4 regions of the Desulfobotulus mexicanus genome follow, and region 1 is predicted to be linked to each of the others. Evidence: predicted binding sites of a transcription regulator. Region 1 holds the regulator's gene; each other region holds the start of a gene.
What was found. Region 1 encodes sigma-54, which starts transcription at its own class of promoters, with help from an activator protein. Its sites were predicted from a motif close to TNTGGCACANTTTCTGCTNT; they were not measured.
Positions count from the first base shown of each region.

Region 2: the regulator sigma-54 is predicted to act here: its motif matches at 2,583-2,602, upstream of FIM25_RS07575 (DVU0772 family protein).
Region 3: the regulator sigma-54 is predicted to act here: its motif matches at 2,465-2,484, upstream of FIM25_RS04520 (acetyl-CoA hydrolase/transferase family protein).
Region 4: the regulator sigma-54 is predicted to act here: its motif matches at 2,455-2,474, upstream of glnD ([protein-PII] uridylyltransferase).

Region 1 covers NZ_VDMB01000002.1:199,859-203,917, reverse strand. The annotation lists gene FIM25_RS03020 (LptA/OstA family protein) at 1-207, shown strand, start outside; gene lptB (LPS export ABC transporter ATP-binding protein) at 224-946, shown strand; gene rpoN (RNA polymerase factor sigma-54) at 948-2,378, shown strand; gene hpf (ribosome hibernation-promoting factor, HPF/YfiA family) at 2,467-3,036, shown strand; gene FIM25_RS03000 (PTS sugar transporter subunit IIA) at 3,124-3,582, shown strand; gene rapZ (RNase adapter RapZ) at 4,012-4,059, shown strand, end outside.
Region 2 covers NZ_VDMB01000007.1:119,811-123,869, forward strand. The annotation lists gene FIM25_RS07560 (cytochrome ubiquinol oxidase subunit I) at 1-1,131, opposite strand, end outside; gene FIM25_RS17055 (rubredoxin-like domain-containing protein) at 1,218-1,373, opposite strand; gene FIM25_RS07565 (desulfoferrodoxin) at 1,440-1,820, opposite strand; gene FIM25_RS07570 (hypothetical protein) at 1,957-2,178, opposite strand; gene FIM25_RS07575 (DVU0772 family protein) at 2,640-3,002, shown strand; gene FIM25_RS07580 (hypothetical protein) at 2,975-3,313, shown strand; gene recN (DNA repair protein RecN) at 3,724-4,059, shown strand, end outside.
Region 3 covers NZ_VDMB01000004.1:35,198-39,256, reverse strand. The annotation lists gene queF (NADPH-dependent 7-cyano-7-deazaguanine reductase QueF) at 1-336, shown strand, start outside; gene FIM25_RS04530 (DUF933 domain-containing protein) at 364-1,434, shown strand; gene FIM25_RS04525 (hypothetical protein) at 1,563-1,994, opposite strand; gene FIM25_RS04520 (acetyl-CoA hydrolase/transferase family protein) at 2,578-3,954, shown strand.
Region 4 covers NZ_VDMB01000015.1:50,804-54,862, forward strand. The annotation lists gene FIM25_RS11815 (thiolase family protein) at 1-452, shown strand, start outside; gene gdhA (NADP-specific glutamate dehydrogenase) at 791-2,122, shown strand; gene glnD ([protein-PII] uridylyltransferase) at 2,500-4,059, shown strand, end outside.

The DNA.
Region 1 (4,059 bases):
GCCGATGGACATGCCCTTGGAGAAAAGGCTGTATACACAAGCACAGATGAAATAATCATACTCACGGGAAACCCGGCACGAATGGAACGCGATGGGAATATACTTCAGGGTCCTGAGATCCGTTTCAACCGCAGAACCGGTGAGATCGAAATTTCAGGTGGAGCTTCAGGGTCCCTTTTCCCGGGATCCGATGCCGCCCCTTTCTGAAATCAGGAGATCTTCCATGGCCTTATTACAACTCCAGCAGCTTGAAAAAAAATACGGCGACCGGAAAGTGGTGGACGGGGTATCCCTTCATGTGGAAAGCAGACAGGTCATCGGTCTCCTCGGTCCCAACGGAGCCGGAAAAACAACCACATTTTACATGGCCGTGGGATTGATCCGGCCCGATGGAGGCAGGGTTTTCCTTGACGATAAAGACCTGACGGATTATCCCATGTATATGCGAGCACGCCATGGCATAGGGTATCTGCCCCAGGAAGCTTCCATATTCAGAAAACTTTCCGTTCTGGAGAATATACTGATCATCCTTGAAAATCTGGATATGGGTCGTTGGGAACGCAGGCAGAAGGCAGAATCCCTTCTGGATGAACTGGGTATACGTCATCTAGCCCCTCAGATGGCCACGGTTCTCTCCGGGGGAGAAAGAAGACGGCTTGAAATTGCAAGGGTTTTGTGTACAGATCCATCCTTTGTTCTTCTGGATGAACCCTTTGCAGGGGTTGATCCCATGGCTGTCAGTGATATACAGAACATCATTAACTATCTGACCCACCGGGGTATAGGTGTTCTGATTTCTGACCATAACGTACGGGAAACTCTGGGTGTCTGCGATCATGCCTACATCCTGCATTCAGGCAAGGTGGTGGAATCAGGATCGCCTGCTGCCATCGCCGCAAGTCCCGTAGCCCGAAAAACCTACTTAGGAGACGGATTCCGGTTATAAAATGGCCATAGAACTCCGACAACAACTCAAATTGACCCAGCAGCTTGTCATGACGCCCCAGCTACAACAGGCCATCAAGCTGCTTCAGCTCTCCCGCCTTGAGCTGGTGGATGCGATTCAGCAGGAACTGGAACAGAACCCTGCCCTGGAAGAACGCATGGAGGCTCCGGATACAGAGACACCGGAAGTCAACGAAACACCTGCCTCGGAAGAGTCACTCCAGGAAATTGAAATCAGCGAAAAGGTGAGTGCAGAAACTGACTGGGACAGCTACCTTGATGAATACAGCAGTACGGGCCGGGTGCATTTTGAATCCGAGGAGAGGGAGGCCCCCCGTTATGAAAACTTCATATCTGGAAAAGAAACCCTGCATGAGCATCTCTTCTGGCAGCTTTCCATGACAGGAGCAGACATCCGGATTCAGCAGCTTGCAGGTCTTATCATCGGCAATATCAATACCGATGGTTATCTGGACACGGGCATTGAAGATATCATGAAGGTCAGCGACTGTTCTGAAAAAAAAGTGACTGAGGCCCTCAGGCTTGTGCAGTCCTTTGACCCTCCGGGGATAGCTGCCAGAAACCTTCAGGAATGCCTGCTGCTGCAGATCAAACGTCTTGGCATTGCATCGGATGTGGTGGAAAAAATCATATCCCAGCATTTAAAACACCTTGAAAATAAAAATTTCAAGGCCATCGCCAAAAGCCTGAAGCTGACCATTGAAACCGTTATCGCTGCCGTTTCCGTTATCCGGTCCTTAGAACCCAAACCCGGCAGGGAATACCACAATGAGGCACCCGTTTATATCACGCCGGACATCTATGTTTACAAACATGGCAATGACTTTCTCATCAGCCTGAATGATGACGGCTTGCCAAGGCTGCACATTAACCCCTATTATAAAAAAGCCATGAGAACAGGGGAAAAGGTTACAGGAGAAACAAAAGAATATCTTCAGGAAAAAATGCGTTCCGCCTCCTGGCTGATCAAAAGCATACAGCAGAGACAAAAAACCATTTACAATGTGATGGAAAGTATTGTCCGCTTCCAGAAGGATTTTTTTGAAAAGGGTATAGCCCACCTCAAACCCATGGTTTTACGGGATGTGGCTCAGGACATACAGATGCATGAATCCACCATCAGCCGGGTCACCACCAATAAGTACGCCTATACACCCCAGGGACTTTTTGAACTCAAATATTTTTTCAACAGCTCCATCAACCGGGTGGAAGGCGAGGCCATGGCATCCGCCAGTGTCCTTGATAAAATCAAGCAGCTGGTGGAAAGCGAAGACCCGCAAAAACCTTACAGCGATCTTAAACTTGCAGAAATCCTGGAAAAAGAACATAACATAGACATAGCCAGAAGAACCATTGCCAAATACAGGGAAATATTAAAAATTCTTCCGTCCAGCAAACGCAGACAGTACTGATCTATTCCAGTCCGGGAGCCTTCACTTTCCGTCCGCTCTATGAAAATGAAATGGCTTTCATCCATCACACCATGAAGGAGGAACACCCATGAAGACATCCGTAACCTTCAAGAACATCGAACCCTCCGAAGCACTGAAAAATTACGCCACCAGTAAGCTTTCCAAACTGGACAAGCATTTTGACGGCCCAGCCGAAGCCCAGGTGGTTATGTCTGTGGAAAAAATCCGCCATATTGTGGATGTGCGCATCACCTGTGACCGCCTGAATCTTCAGGCCACGGAAGAAACAGAGAATATGTATGCAGCCCTGGATCTGGTGGTGGATAAACTCAAAACCCAGATCCGCAGAACCAAAGAAAAAATCCGTGAAAAGCGTCCTGTTTCCAAAGGCGGTATCAAAGGCGCCGAGGCAGCCATGGCTGTTGCTGAAACCATCCGGGAAGCAGATGAAGATGCTTTGAATCCGGAAACGGCTCCAAAGGCAGGCTTTATCATTGAATCCATGCCCTTCAAACCCATGGATGCCGAAGAAGCTGCCATGCAGCTTGAAATTTCTGAAAAGAATTTTATCGTTTATACCGATGCACGCACAGAGAAGGTCAATGTCGTTTACAGAAGAAAAGACGGAGATCTGGGACTGATTCAGCCCACGGCCTGATGGATTAAAGGCCTGCCTGAGTCGGTAAAAGAGCAGGCCTTTAACCTGCATTCACTCAGGCTTGCAGTGTAACCAAAAGGTAAACAAATGAAACTTCTGGATATTATGACAAGAGACACCATCCTCACCGACCTGCAGGCAAAGGATAAGCCTGCTGTTTTAGAGGAACTGCTTGCTTCCCTCAGCCAGACTTCCGCACCCCCAAAGGAAGTTCTCATGCAGGTACTTCTGGAAAGGGAAATGCTGGGGAGTACGGGCATCGGTGATGGTATTGCCATTCCCCACGGGAAGCTGGACAGCCTTGAAGATATCCTTCTTATCTTTGGTAAAAGCCGCAGGGGCGTTTCCTTTGACGCCATGGACAACCGGCCGGTGCACCTTTTTTTTGTCATCCTGACACCCGGTGCAGCAACGGGTCTGCATCTGAAAATTCTGGCAAGAATTTCCAGACTCCTGCGGGAACCATCCGTAAAAAACAGACTCCGTCAGGCTTCAAGTCCAGAAATGGTTTTAGAAGCCATTGCCCCCATGGATGAAGATTTTTAGTAACTGTTCAGCACAGTTTATTTTGAACTGTCAATGCTGTAATTACAACAGCTTCGTACTGTTGCAAGGCTCCATGGCTATTTGCAAGTGACATTGCAATCGTTTCGGATCAGAGCTTTGCAGGCCTGTGCGAAAGAAGCGGCAAACTGTCTGAGCCGCCACAAAGGCAGCGTGCTTAAGCCTGCTATGACAATCAAAAAGCTTATCCTGCCTGTGGCGGGGAGTTTTTGACGCTTCCGCACAGGGCAAGAAGCTCCCGAATAAGATTGCGTCACGGGCAAATAGCCTGGGGCCTGTGCGTCTGTCTTGCAACTATGGTAATTGGAAAACCATTCTGAATAATTACGATTTTTAATTCTTTTTAACGGTGAGGCAGGATACAGCCATATCATCTGACCCATCATAACCTGACATATAAAGTGGATCTCCATGGACGCCAACGGAAAAATCATTGTTGTAACGGGACTTTCCGGCTCT
Region 2 (4,059 bases), on a different contig from region 1:
CACAATCCATCCGGCCTGGGTGGCAATATAGGGCAGAGGAATGGACCAGAGCATCATTTTCAGATACCAGGGTTTCTCCTGAAGCCGTTTTCTGAAAAACCAGCCTATGCTGCAGGCAATGATAAAGTAGGCACCAAGGGCCACCATAACCCTGAAGGCCATGCCCACAATGGCAATGGGCGGACGCTCATCCTTTGGAAAATCTTTTAAGCCTGTTACCGGTGTTGAAAAATCGTGGTGAATGAGAAAACTTAACATTCCTGGAATTTTACCAATTTCTATGCTGTTTTTTTCCGCCTCGGGATCAGGCCATGCAAAAATATAGCTGGGCGCATTGGGCTGGGTTTCCCAGTGGAATTCCATGGCCGCCATTTTTGCAGGCTGGGAGTGGGCCACATCCACGGCGTGAAAGTCACCCTGAACAGCCACAAAGATGGAAAAAATAAGACCCGGAACCAGTGCCATGCGGAAAGACCGGGTAAAGACCTCTTCATGCTGCTTTTTAAGAAGATGCCATGCACTGATACCCATGACAAAAAAACACGCCAGCACAATGCTGGCCGCAAGGGTATGCATGATGGTGAGCCAGGCGAATTTCTGGGTAATCACCGCCATGAAGTCTGTAATTTCAGCCCTCTGCCCACCAAAGGATTCTCTGAGGGTATAACCCACGGGATGCTGCATCCAGGCGTTTGCAATGAGAATCCATATGGCCGAAGCATTGCCTGCAATGGCTACCATCCACATAACCGCCGCATGGGCCTTGGCCGAAAGCCTTTTCCAGCCGAAAATCCATATACCTATGAAGGTGGATTCCAGAAAAAAGGCCGCTGTGGCCTCAATGGCCAGAAGCGACCCGAAAATATCCCCCACATAGGCGGAATACTGGGACCAGTTGGTTCCGAACTGAAACTCTAAAGTAATCCCCGTAACCACACCGACTGCAAAATTGATGAGAAAAATTTTTCCCCAGAACTTTGTCATCCGGAGATACACCTCATCTCCTGTACGGGCATAACGGGTTTCCATCCACGCCACAAGAATGGAAAGCCCCAGCGTAAGGGGAACAAATAAAAAGTGAAACATAGTGGTTGCGGCAAACTGCAACCGGGAAAGCAGAACCACATCCATAGTGTCTCCTCCTTAAAGAGACAGACTGCGATGATATCTCACCGCAGTCTTTTCTGCGGGTTCAGCAGCATACTGAACCCGGCCTGTTATTTTATTCTGTCATCCCTGCCCGCACCCTCGCAATCCGGTGTATAGCAGGTATTGTCAAGAAACTCGCAGGTCTTCTTGCAGGACGGACATTCTGCCGGAGGTGTTTCCGCTTCCATCTGATAGCCGCAGATGCTGCATTTCCACTGTGCCATATCCGTTTATCCTTTCATTGTTGTGTTTTCTGTTACAGGTCAGAGCAGACAACAGTCTTTCAGACTTTAACCTTCGGCTTTCCACACTCCGTGCAGATTGCAGTATTCACGGGCAACCACATTTTTAGCATCAATCATGAAGGTAGCTTCGGGCTTTTCGCCGGGATTAAGATCCTGACGGTATACGCGATTATCAGCAATAATCTCAATCCATTCAATATAGTGTTTTTCAAGCATGGGATGTTCCGTGCTGCCAACCACAACCTTTACGCCTCCGGGGATGCGCTCAATCACGGGCACATGCTTTTCCTTTGCAGCATCCACGGTATTTTCCGTCAGATGCACCATGGGCTGACCGCAGCAGACCAGCTCACCCTTACCGCCGTGCATTACTTCTATTACATTGCCACAAATATCACATCTGTAAACGTCCAGTCTTTCTGCCATGGATAAACTCCTTTTTCCCTTAGGATTTCAATGGATGTTAAAAAAATATGCTCAACAATACCATAAATCAAAATTTTTTGTATTATTCCTTCCCACTCTCAGACAAAAACCCTTAACAATCTGGGCGAACAAAAATTCAACCTGTACCGCTTTTCAATACAGACAGGCCTGCCTTTGACCTGTGGGCAGCCCTTTCCTTTTCAGCAAGCTGCTTCAGTCTGTACCCCGCATCCCTGAGGATACCATACATGACACCGCAGGAGACGTCTTCACGAGCCTCATCCCCTTCATCCGCAAGGGCCAGCATCTGATCTGCGAGAAGAATTGTTTTTTCTATGTTTTCATCACAGGCTTTCACGGCTTTTCTCCACGCCACCCAGGGAGGCAGACTGTATGGTTCATACTTTAACACGCCCACGCCGACTTGCAACAGCAACACATGGATTTTTCCATTATTCAGGATTCGTGCCAAAGACTGTTTTTCCTGAAAATTCCCTGAAAATCAGCATTTCTGTCCCACACAGAAGATGTGTCCTGTTCACAGCAAAAGATCTGTTAAAGATAGATATAAAAGAAAGGCCCAATGCTTTAAGGTTGAAATAACTGATAAAGCGATGCCCGTGTCTATGTCTCACAAAGAAAATGAGACAACACTGACCCAGAACACCATGCAAGACCCATTTTTTTAGAAAAAACCGGGACTTTATTTCTAAAAAACCGTGATTGCAAATAAAAAACCAATAAAAACAATCCATAAAAAACAATGGCACAAAGAATGCATTAAATACATGCGACAACGAAAACAAGGAGGCCAAGCCTATGATAGCCATCGAAGAACTTAGAAATGATATGGACCTGCTCAATGAAATTGACTGGGAGCTTACACCCGAAGATGCCGTGAATCTTTACCTGGAATGGGGTGGCATATGGAAGCCCGGCGGACTGCGTTACTCCGTAAGGGGAAAGCATGATAAATCACACTATTTCACAGTAAATACCTGGGAAGATCCTCCTGTGATCTATCTTATACGAAGAAATTCCGAAGAGGCAGTAGAACTGGCAAAAATCCCCCTGCCCCCCGGACTCAAGGAATCCTTTATGGAGTCCATAGGTTACAACAGGGGCGTTTACTCCATTGAAGGAGAAGTCAAAGAATGGCTTCTGAAAAAACTGTATCACTAAATAAGCCAGCCCCATGGGCTGCATGGGAAAAAAAATCCTCTCAGCATACCTCAAAGCCTACCGGAACCGGGAGCTCAGACTCCTCAGGCCTGATACCGGAGAGGGGTTTTTACAAAGCAAAACCCCTCTCCCCTGCCTATATGATGATAAAGCCCGGCAGACACAATTTTAAAAATGCCGGGCTTCCTTTCTCTTCTGTAAAAATTAAAAACTTTTGCTTTGCAAATCAAAGGCATTCAATCAGGCAGGCATACCATGCAAAGGTACAGAAGCCATCTTTCGGGATTGTAATGGATAGCGGGACAGGCTAAAAGAATCCCTGTATAAAAGAAGGTAACTGTTCGGCACAATTTTATTCCGAAGCTGCAATGCTTTAGTTTCATTGACTCAGCTCCATGGCAAGGCTCCCTGGCTATTTGCAAGTGACGTTGCAATCGTTTCGGATAAGAGCTTTGCAGACCTGTGCGAAAGAAGCGGCAAACTGTCTGAGCCGCCACAAAGGCAGCGTGCATAAGCCTGCTATGGTAATCAAAAAGCTCATCCTGCCTGTGGCGGTGAGTTTTTGCCGATTCCGCACAGGGCAAGAAGCTCTAAGAATAAGATTGCGTCACGGGCAAATAGCCTGGGAGCCTGTGCACCTTGCTTACAGGTATGAAACCTAAAAATGTGCTGAACAATTACAAAATAAGTTCCTTATTCCTCTATCCAAAGGAAAGGCCCCATGCTCAGCGAACTTGCCATCCGCAATTTTGCCATCATCGATGACCTGACCATAGGCTTTGGCCAGGGCATGACCGTCATGAGCGGTGAAACCGGCGCAGGGAAATCCATCATCATTCAGGCTGTGAACCTGCTTCTGGGAAGCCGTGCAGATGCCCGCATGATACGCCAGGGACACAGCAGCGCAGAGGTGGAAGCCCTTTTCATGCCAAGAGCAGGAAGCCCTGCGGCCATTGCCATGGAGAAAAACGACATCCCTTTGGATCAGGGACTGCATATCCGCAGAGTGCTTTCCGCCACAGGTCCCCACAAAATATACATCAACTCCCGCATGGCC
Region 3 (4,059 bases), on a different contig from region 1:
AACAGTAAGGTTATTGTCTCAGAAAAACTATTTTCCAGGCTTCTGCGAAGCCACTGCCCTGTCACGGGTCAGCCGGACTGGGCAACGGTACACATTACCTATACGGGCCAGTCCATCTGCCATGAAAGTCTTCTGCGGTATGTTGTCAGCTTAAGGGAGCATACTGGTTTCCATGAATCCTGTGCAGAAACCATCTTCTGCTGCATCCTTGAAAGATGCAGACCGGAAAACCTCATGGTTTCAGCCAGATTTACCCGCAGGGGCGGTATTGACATCAATCCTTTCAGAAGCACCCATTCCTGCACCATGCCCAATGAAAGGGATTTCCGGCAGTAAATATAAAAATAAAGAGGATATAATCACATGAAGGTCGGCATTATCGGTCTGCCCCAGAGCGGCAAAAAAACCCTGTTTACCATACTCACTGGAACACAGATTCCTGAAGGCACCCAGCTTAGCAAGCCCATACCCGGAACAGCGGATATTCTGGATCCCCGCTTTGATAAACTGGTGGCCATGTATGAACCCAAAAAAGAGCAGCCTGCACGCATAGACTTTGTTCTTTTGCCAAAAATGGAAAAGGAAACCATTTCCAAAGGCAGTATTTTTCAGGATATTGCGGATATGGATGCCATCTGCCTTGTGATACGTGCCTTTGAGGATGAATCCATTTTCCATGTGGATGGCCATGTGGATGCTGTTCGGGATACGGAAATGGTCTGTTCGGAACTTCTCATTCACGATCAGATTTTTGTGGAAAAGCGACTGGAACGTCTGGAGCTCAGTCTCAAAAAAATTAAGGATGAGGATCAGAAAAAGGAATTTGCCCTGCTCCAGCGCATGCAGGCCCACCTTGAAGAAGAAAAACCCTTACGCCTTTTTGACATCAGTGATGAGGAAGAAGCCCTGATCCGCAGCTATCCCCTGATTACCCGCAAGCAGATGCTGGTGGTTCTCAATACCGGTGAAGATGCCATAGCAGACGGCAAAATCCCCGCCACCATAGAGGAGCGAAGCCAGAGGGATCATATGGCTGTCCTTCAGATATGCGCAGGCATGGAGTCAGAAATCGCCCTTCTGGAAGATGCAGGAGAAAAAGCAGCTTTTCTTGAGGATCTGGGCATAGCAGAGCCAGCCCTTGGTCTTTTAACCCGCACTGCCCTTGAAGCCCTCGGGCGTATCAGCTTTTTCACCGTGGGCAAAGATGAGGTGCGCCAATGGCTGGTACGCAGGGATGCACCTGCACCCAAAGCCGCCGGAGTCATCCATTCTGACCTGGAGCGTGGTTTTATCCGTGCGGAAGTTATCAAATACGATGAACTCATGGCTCTGGGCAGTGAGGCGGAAATTAAAAAAGCGGGGAAACTCTCTGTCAACGGCAAAGATTACAGGGTAGAAGACGGAGATATTCTTAATATCCGTTTCAAAGTCTAATAAAAACAAGGTCTGTCCCAGAGTCTGCCAGCGGGTACCCGTAAAGGGTGCCCCTGTAAAACAGGAGACGTAAAAACCATTCCCAGGGGCAGGTATTCAAGTCAGCACTTTTTCCTTTGAAGCATCCCTCATTGATTTAGATGGAACAGATTTTTAAAGTCATCATTTTTCAAAATACCATTCAGCCAATCCGCCATGTCCGGTGAGTCATAAAAGGGCTGATCCCTGAACCGGGCAAGAAACGGGTCATAGTAGCTTTTCTCAAAGCGCATGATGCGTTCCCCCATCACTTCCCTCACCCGTACACCCTCCGGCCTGTGAAAGCGCAGATGATCCGCATCCAGCATACCCATATCTGAAAAAGGCCTCACCTTGTGGGTGCAGCGACAGGGATTGGAGGCATCCACATGGCCGCAGATTCCCTTCATATAATGACTCACCCTATGCCGTCCTCTGGATAATTTTTTTCGGAAAGCTTCAGGGGAAATATCCATCAGCTCAGCACCAAAAGTCCGGACGATTTCCTCAGTGAAATGAATCTCCGTCATTCCATGAATCATTTTGAAAGGCAAATCCTTATCCGCACCCTCAAAGAACGCCAATGAGATAAAGGATATGCGGCAAAAGTTCTGGAGATACAGAGAAAAACCATTTTTTTCAAACTGTACCAACATGGTATTTCCTAAAAAAAGGCAATAAACCCTCCCATAATGGAGCGAAACCGCCACACAATTAAAAAAGCCTTGTTTTTAAACATTATTTTTACAGACAGAATAAACATATGTGGTGAATTCGCCCTGCCTGTACCCCAATACCCAAACATCCCAAGATCTCCCCCATAGCTTATTTCCATCGAAAAAGATAAAATCCATGAATGTGAGAAATAAGATTAAGAAATCTTTTCTTAATCATACGACCATTTAATACCGATTGAATATCAATCAATTACAAGATAGACAAAAGAAAGCCGCCTTTGTTGAGTTTATATAATAAACCTAAGCTACACATACCTTCCCAGGAAAAATGGTGCCATGGCACGCTTATGGCAATAATGACTATCAGACAAGATGCAGACTCAATCAGACCTGTCAGAAAATTCAGCTGACGATATTTTTCCCCACAGGGACCACCAAGGAGGAATAAATGAGCTCTTATCTGGTATCTTATAATAAAAAAATGCGCAGCCCCGAGCAGGCAGTAGCTGAAATCCGTTCCGGAGACTGGGTGGATTACGGTAATTTTGCCTGCGCTCCCCTGACACTGGATGCTGCCCTTGCAGCCCGGGTCCATGAACTGGAAGATGTTAAAGTCAGAGCCATGACTTTCCCGGGCCTTGCAGCCGTTGCCAAAGCAGACCCGTCAGCTACCCGTATTATTTATAATAACTGGCATTTTTCCGGAGGAGACAGAAAGCTCCACGATGCGGGCAATTGTTTTTATATACCCTTCCTTTTCCATGAAGGACCGGGACACTATGATGTCATTGATTCAGATGCCTTTCTTGTAGCCGTAGCACCCATGGATGAAAGGGGATATTTCAATTTCGGCACATCCAATTCCATACAGATGGCCGTTGCCAGAAAAGCAAAAAAAGTGATTGTGGAAGTAAACCGCAATATTCCCCAATGCTATGGCGGATTCAATGAGGGTATCCACATTGATGACGTAGATCTGATTGTGGAATCCGACCACAAACCCCTTTTCCAGCTCCCCTCCTCCACGCCTTCGGAAATTGATACCCGCATTGCAAGACTCATCATGGAAGAAATTCAGGATGGCTCCTGTATTCAGCTGGGTATAGGGGGTATGCCCAATGCTGTGGGTAAAATGATAGCAGAGTCTGATCTCAAGGATCTTGGAGTTCATACGGAAATGCTGGCAGACTCCTTTGTGGATATGTTTGAGGCCGGTCGCATCACCTGCAAATACACCAGATACTGCCCCGGCAAAATGGCCTATACCTTTGCCCTTGGCTCCCAGAAACTCTATGATTTTCTTGACAAAAACCCATTCTGTGCCAGCTATTCCGTGGATTTTGTCAACAAACCCTCAAATATTTCCATGAATGAAAACATGGTTGCCATCAACAATGCCGTGGAGGTGGATCTATTCGGGCAGATTTCCAGTGAGTCTTCAGGCCCCCGTCATATATCCGGTACCGGTGGTCAGTTTGACTATACCTTCGGTGCCTACCATGCCCCTGGCGGTAAAAGTTTTATCTGCCTTTCCTCCACCACAAAAGGAAAGGACGGAGAGCTGATTTCCCGCATCCGCCCCACCTTCACACCAGGTTCCATTATCACGGTTCCCCGTACTGTAACCCATTGGGTGGTCACGGAATACGGCAAGGTCAACCTGAAAGGTAAATCCACATGGGAGAGGGCAGAAGCACTTATTTCCATAGCACATCCGGATTTTCGTGACGAACTGGTAGAAGAAGCCCAAAAAATGGGAATATGGCGTGCTGGAGACCGAAAACATAAAATTCAAAGTCAGGGGCTTTTGCTCAAAACTGCCTAAAAAATAAGCGGATCTTATTTTAATTTAAAACCAGATTTTACCGGATATGTACACAGGCATTGCAAAAAACAACAAAACATGGTTTTAGAATTCAGTCATCGTTTG
Region 4 (4,059 bases), on a different contig from region 1:
CCCAGACCACCGACGGTGCGGCCGCTACCCTGATCGCATCCAAGGAAGCCTGTGACCGTCTCGGCCTGAAGCCCATCGCCAAGATGATCGCCTATGCTGTAGCTGGCTGCAAGTCCGAAGAAATGGGTATTGGTCCCATCTATGCCATTCCCAAGGCCCTTGCTCAGGTTGGTCTGAAGCTTGAAGATATTGATATCTTTGAAATCAACGAAGCCTTTGCTTCCCAGGCTATCTACTGCTGCAAGCACCTCGGTATGTGGGGAACCCCCATGATGGACAAGGTGAATGTGGGCGGTGGTGCCATCGCTCTGGGTCATCCTCTGGGATGCACCGGTGCCAAGCTGACCGCTACCATGATTTCCCACCTGCAGCGTACCGGTGGTAAGTATGGTATCGTTTCCATGTGTATCGGTGGCGGTATGGGTGCTGCTGGTATCTTTGAAATGGTTTAAAAAGTAAAAGGGGCGGCCTGTACCGCCCCGGACACTTTGTTTTTTTAAGGGATACTCCTCTTTTCCGGGGGGTGTCCCTTTTTTTGTATGTGCTAATTATTCAGCATGTTTTATCCTGAAAAAATATTCTTTAATTTCAGAATAAAATATGGTGAATGATCATGTTTGCTGAATAAATATAAAAAAACAGTGTGGAAAACTGTACAAGATAATTCAAAAATGTTAGATTCCGCAGCTGTTAATCAAGGTTGTTTACCATAAGAATGCGGGAAAATTCCCAAGGTTTTTACCGGGATTGTACCTGCCCAAAAAAGGAGAGTTGGATGGGAAGCGCATATATTCAGGATGTGTTGAGTCAGGTCAAGGGCCGTAGCAGTCATGAACCAGAATTTCTTCAGGCTGTGCAGGAAGTACTGGAAAGCCTTGAGCCTGTTGTCTCTCAGATGCCGGAAATTCAGGATTATTCCATTCTTGAACGTATGGTGGAGCCGGAAAGGGTGATACTTTTCAGGGTGCCATGGGTAGATGATTCCGGAAAGATTCATGTGAACCGGGGGTTCCGTGTTCAGTTCAACAGTGCCATTGGTCCTTATAAGGGTGGGATACGCTTTCATTCTTCGGTAAATCTTTCAATTTTGAAATTTCTTGGCTTTGAGCAGGTATTTAAAAACAGCCTGACCACCCTTCCCCTTGGTGGTGGTAAGGGCGGTTCCGATTTCCATCCCCACGGAAGAAGCGAAGGCGAGATCATGCGTTTTTGCCAGAGCTTCATGACAGAGCTTTTCCGCCATATCGGTCCGGACACGGATGTACCTGCCGGGGATATCGGTGTGGGTGGTCGTGAGGTCGGGTATATGTTTGGCCAGTACAAGCGCATGGCCAACCATTTTACCGGTGTTCTTACGGGTAAGGGTATTGATTTTGGCGGTTCCCTTATCCGGCCCGAAGCCACGGGTTATGGCTGTGTTTATTTCGCACAGAATATGCTGGCCCAGCAGGGTAAGGGCTTCAAGGGCAAGTCCTGCGCCATTTCCGGTTCCGGTAATGTGGCCCAGTATACGGCCCAGAAGCTTCTGGAGCTTGGGGCTACACCTGTTACCTTCTCTGATTCCAGCGGTTTCATTTATGATCCTTCAGGCATTGATGAGGAAAAGCTTGCCTTTGTCATGGACCTTAAAAATGTAAAGCGTGGCAGGATCAGTGAGTATGTGGAGAAGTATCCCAAGGCCATCTTTACCGAGGGTAAGCGGCCCTGGGGTGTGCCTGTGGACTGTGCCTTCCCCTCTGCTACCCAGAATGAGGTTTCCGGAGAAGAGGCTCAGGATCTGGTTCAAAATGGCTGTATGCTGGTGGCAGAAGGTGCCAACATGCCTTGTACGCCTGAAGCCATTGAGGTTTTCCAGAAGAACAAGCTCCTTTATGGTCCGGGTAAGGCTGCCAATGCCGGTGGTGTTGCCACTTCCGGTCTGGAAATGACCCAGAACTCCATGCGTCTTTCATGGAGCCGGGAAGAAGTGGATGAAAAGCTCAAGGGAATTATGAAGAGCATCCATGATAATGCCTGGGATGCCGCAAAGGAGTTCGGGGAAGAAGGGAACTATGTGAAGGGTGCCAATATTGCAGGTTTCCTTAAAGTTGCCAGAGCCATGATTCTTCAGGGAGTTGTGTAGTAAGGTGTAAAATCAGAACGATTCTTCCATCGTTTCAGGGACCATGGGGTTTTAGATTTTTTATTTAAAAAGATCCACATCCGCTTTTAAGGCCGGGTGTGGATCTTTTTTTATGGCCTTTTATGTGGGACAGAAAGCTTGCCATAAATCGGAATTCGTGCAAGGTCAGGTCGGTAGCTACAGTTTTTTCTTTGCCTGATCTTTAAAAAGTACAAAAATGTTGTTGCCCCAGGCTGTGTTTATAACATTTTTGAAACAATAAAAATAAATACCAGCCAGGTTTTTATGTGTGTATTCCCATTTATAATAATGCCTTATTGGTATTGTGTTTTTGTGGCATGCAGTTTGCTTTTATAGTTTGACAGAAAGGTGATGCGATGATGACAAATTTACAGACCCATAAAAAATCTTCAGCAATACAGGTTCTGAAGGAGAAGCGCAGTCAGCTGATTCAGGAATATCTGGACGGCAGGGCTGAAGATTTTCTTGTTCGTCATGCAGCCCTTATTGATTCTTATTTTCGGGAGAGTTTTACCCTCAGCGATGTGGGCCCCCTCATGGACATTGCAAGAAATCCTTATGCTATCATTGCTCTGGGTGGTTATGGCCGGATGGAGCAGTGCGTTCATTCAGATGTGGATATTCTTTTTCTCTTTGAAAAGGAAGTTCCGCCATCAGCTGAGGCTCTGATTCAGGAAGTGATTTATCCGCTGTGGGATATCGGTCTGGAAGTGGGGCATGCCACCCGCGCCATTTCCGAGTGTCTGCACCTTGCCAGCCAGGATCTGGAAGTGCTGACCGCCGTGCTGGATGCTCGTTTTGTATGTGGAATGTCCCCCCTTTTTATGACGCTGATGGAAAAACTCAGGGCCCGTTTTGTACAGTCCCATCCCAAAAAAATAATGGGTTGGCTGGTGGAAGGAAATCGGAAACGGCATGAGCAGTTTGGGGATTCAACCCATCTTCTGGAGCCCAACCTGAAACTGGGGCAGGGCGGCTTGAGGGATTACCATACCATGCTCTGGCTGGGACGGGTCCGGTTTGGTCTGAAAGAGCCAAGAGATCTGGAATATAACGGTTATCTTTCATGGGAAGAATTTCATAATCTGAAAAAAGCGCTGGCCTTTATTTGGCAGGTGCGTAACCACCTGCATTATCTGACGGGCAGAAAATGTGATCAGCTTTATTTTGAACATCAGATGCAGTTGGCCGAAACTCTTGGTTTTATTCCGGGTGACGGCATGACTTCTGTGGAGCGTTTTCTCGGAGCCCTGCATCAGGAAATGGATTTTATCAAGCAGCACCTGCTCATGCTTCTGGATGAAGCCGGTCATGAGCAGAAACTTGGATTTAAAAGAAGGTACAGAAAAACGACAAAGGTCCCAGGTCTTATTATTCATAAAGGAATGCTGGGCTTTGATGATATCAAGAGTGTTTTGAAAAACCCGGAGCTTCTGGTGGCGGTTTTTCAGGAAAGCGGTTCTAAAAAGCTGCCCCTTTCCGCAGAAGCCAAACGAATTGTCCGGGAGATGGGTTACCTTGTGGATGATGCCTTCCGCAGTCGCAGGGATGTTTTGAAAATGTTTGAAAAAATTCTTGCAACGCCTTCCTTTGCCTACCACCCCCTAAACGAGATGCAGGCTACAGGTATTCTTATTCGTCTGATTCCTGAATTTGATGCTATAACATGCCGCATTCAATATAATAAATATCACTTATACCCTGTGGCTAAACATTCCCTGAGAACGGTTCAGGCCGTGGCTGATTTTTCTCTGGCCCCGGTAAAAAAGCCCCATGGTCAGGATGCCCTTTACCATGAAACCTTTGGTGAGATTAAAAACAGACGTCTGCTTTTCTGGGGTGCCATGCTCCATGATATTGGCAAAGGTGTTTCCACAAATGATCACAGCAGTGAGGGTGCTGGCCTGACCCGGACC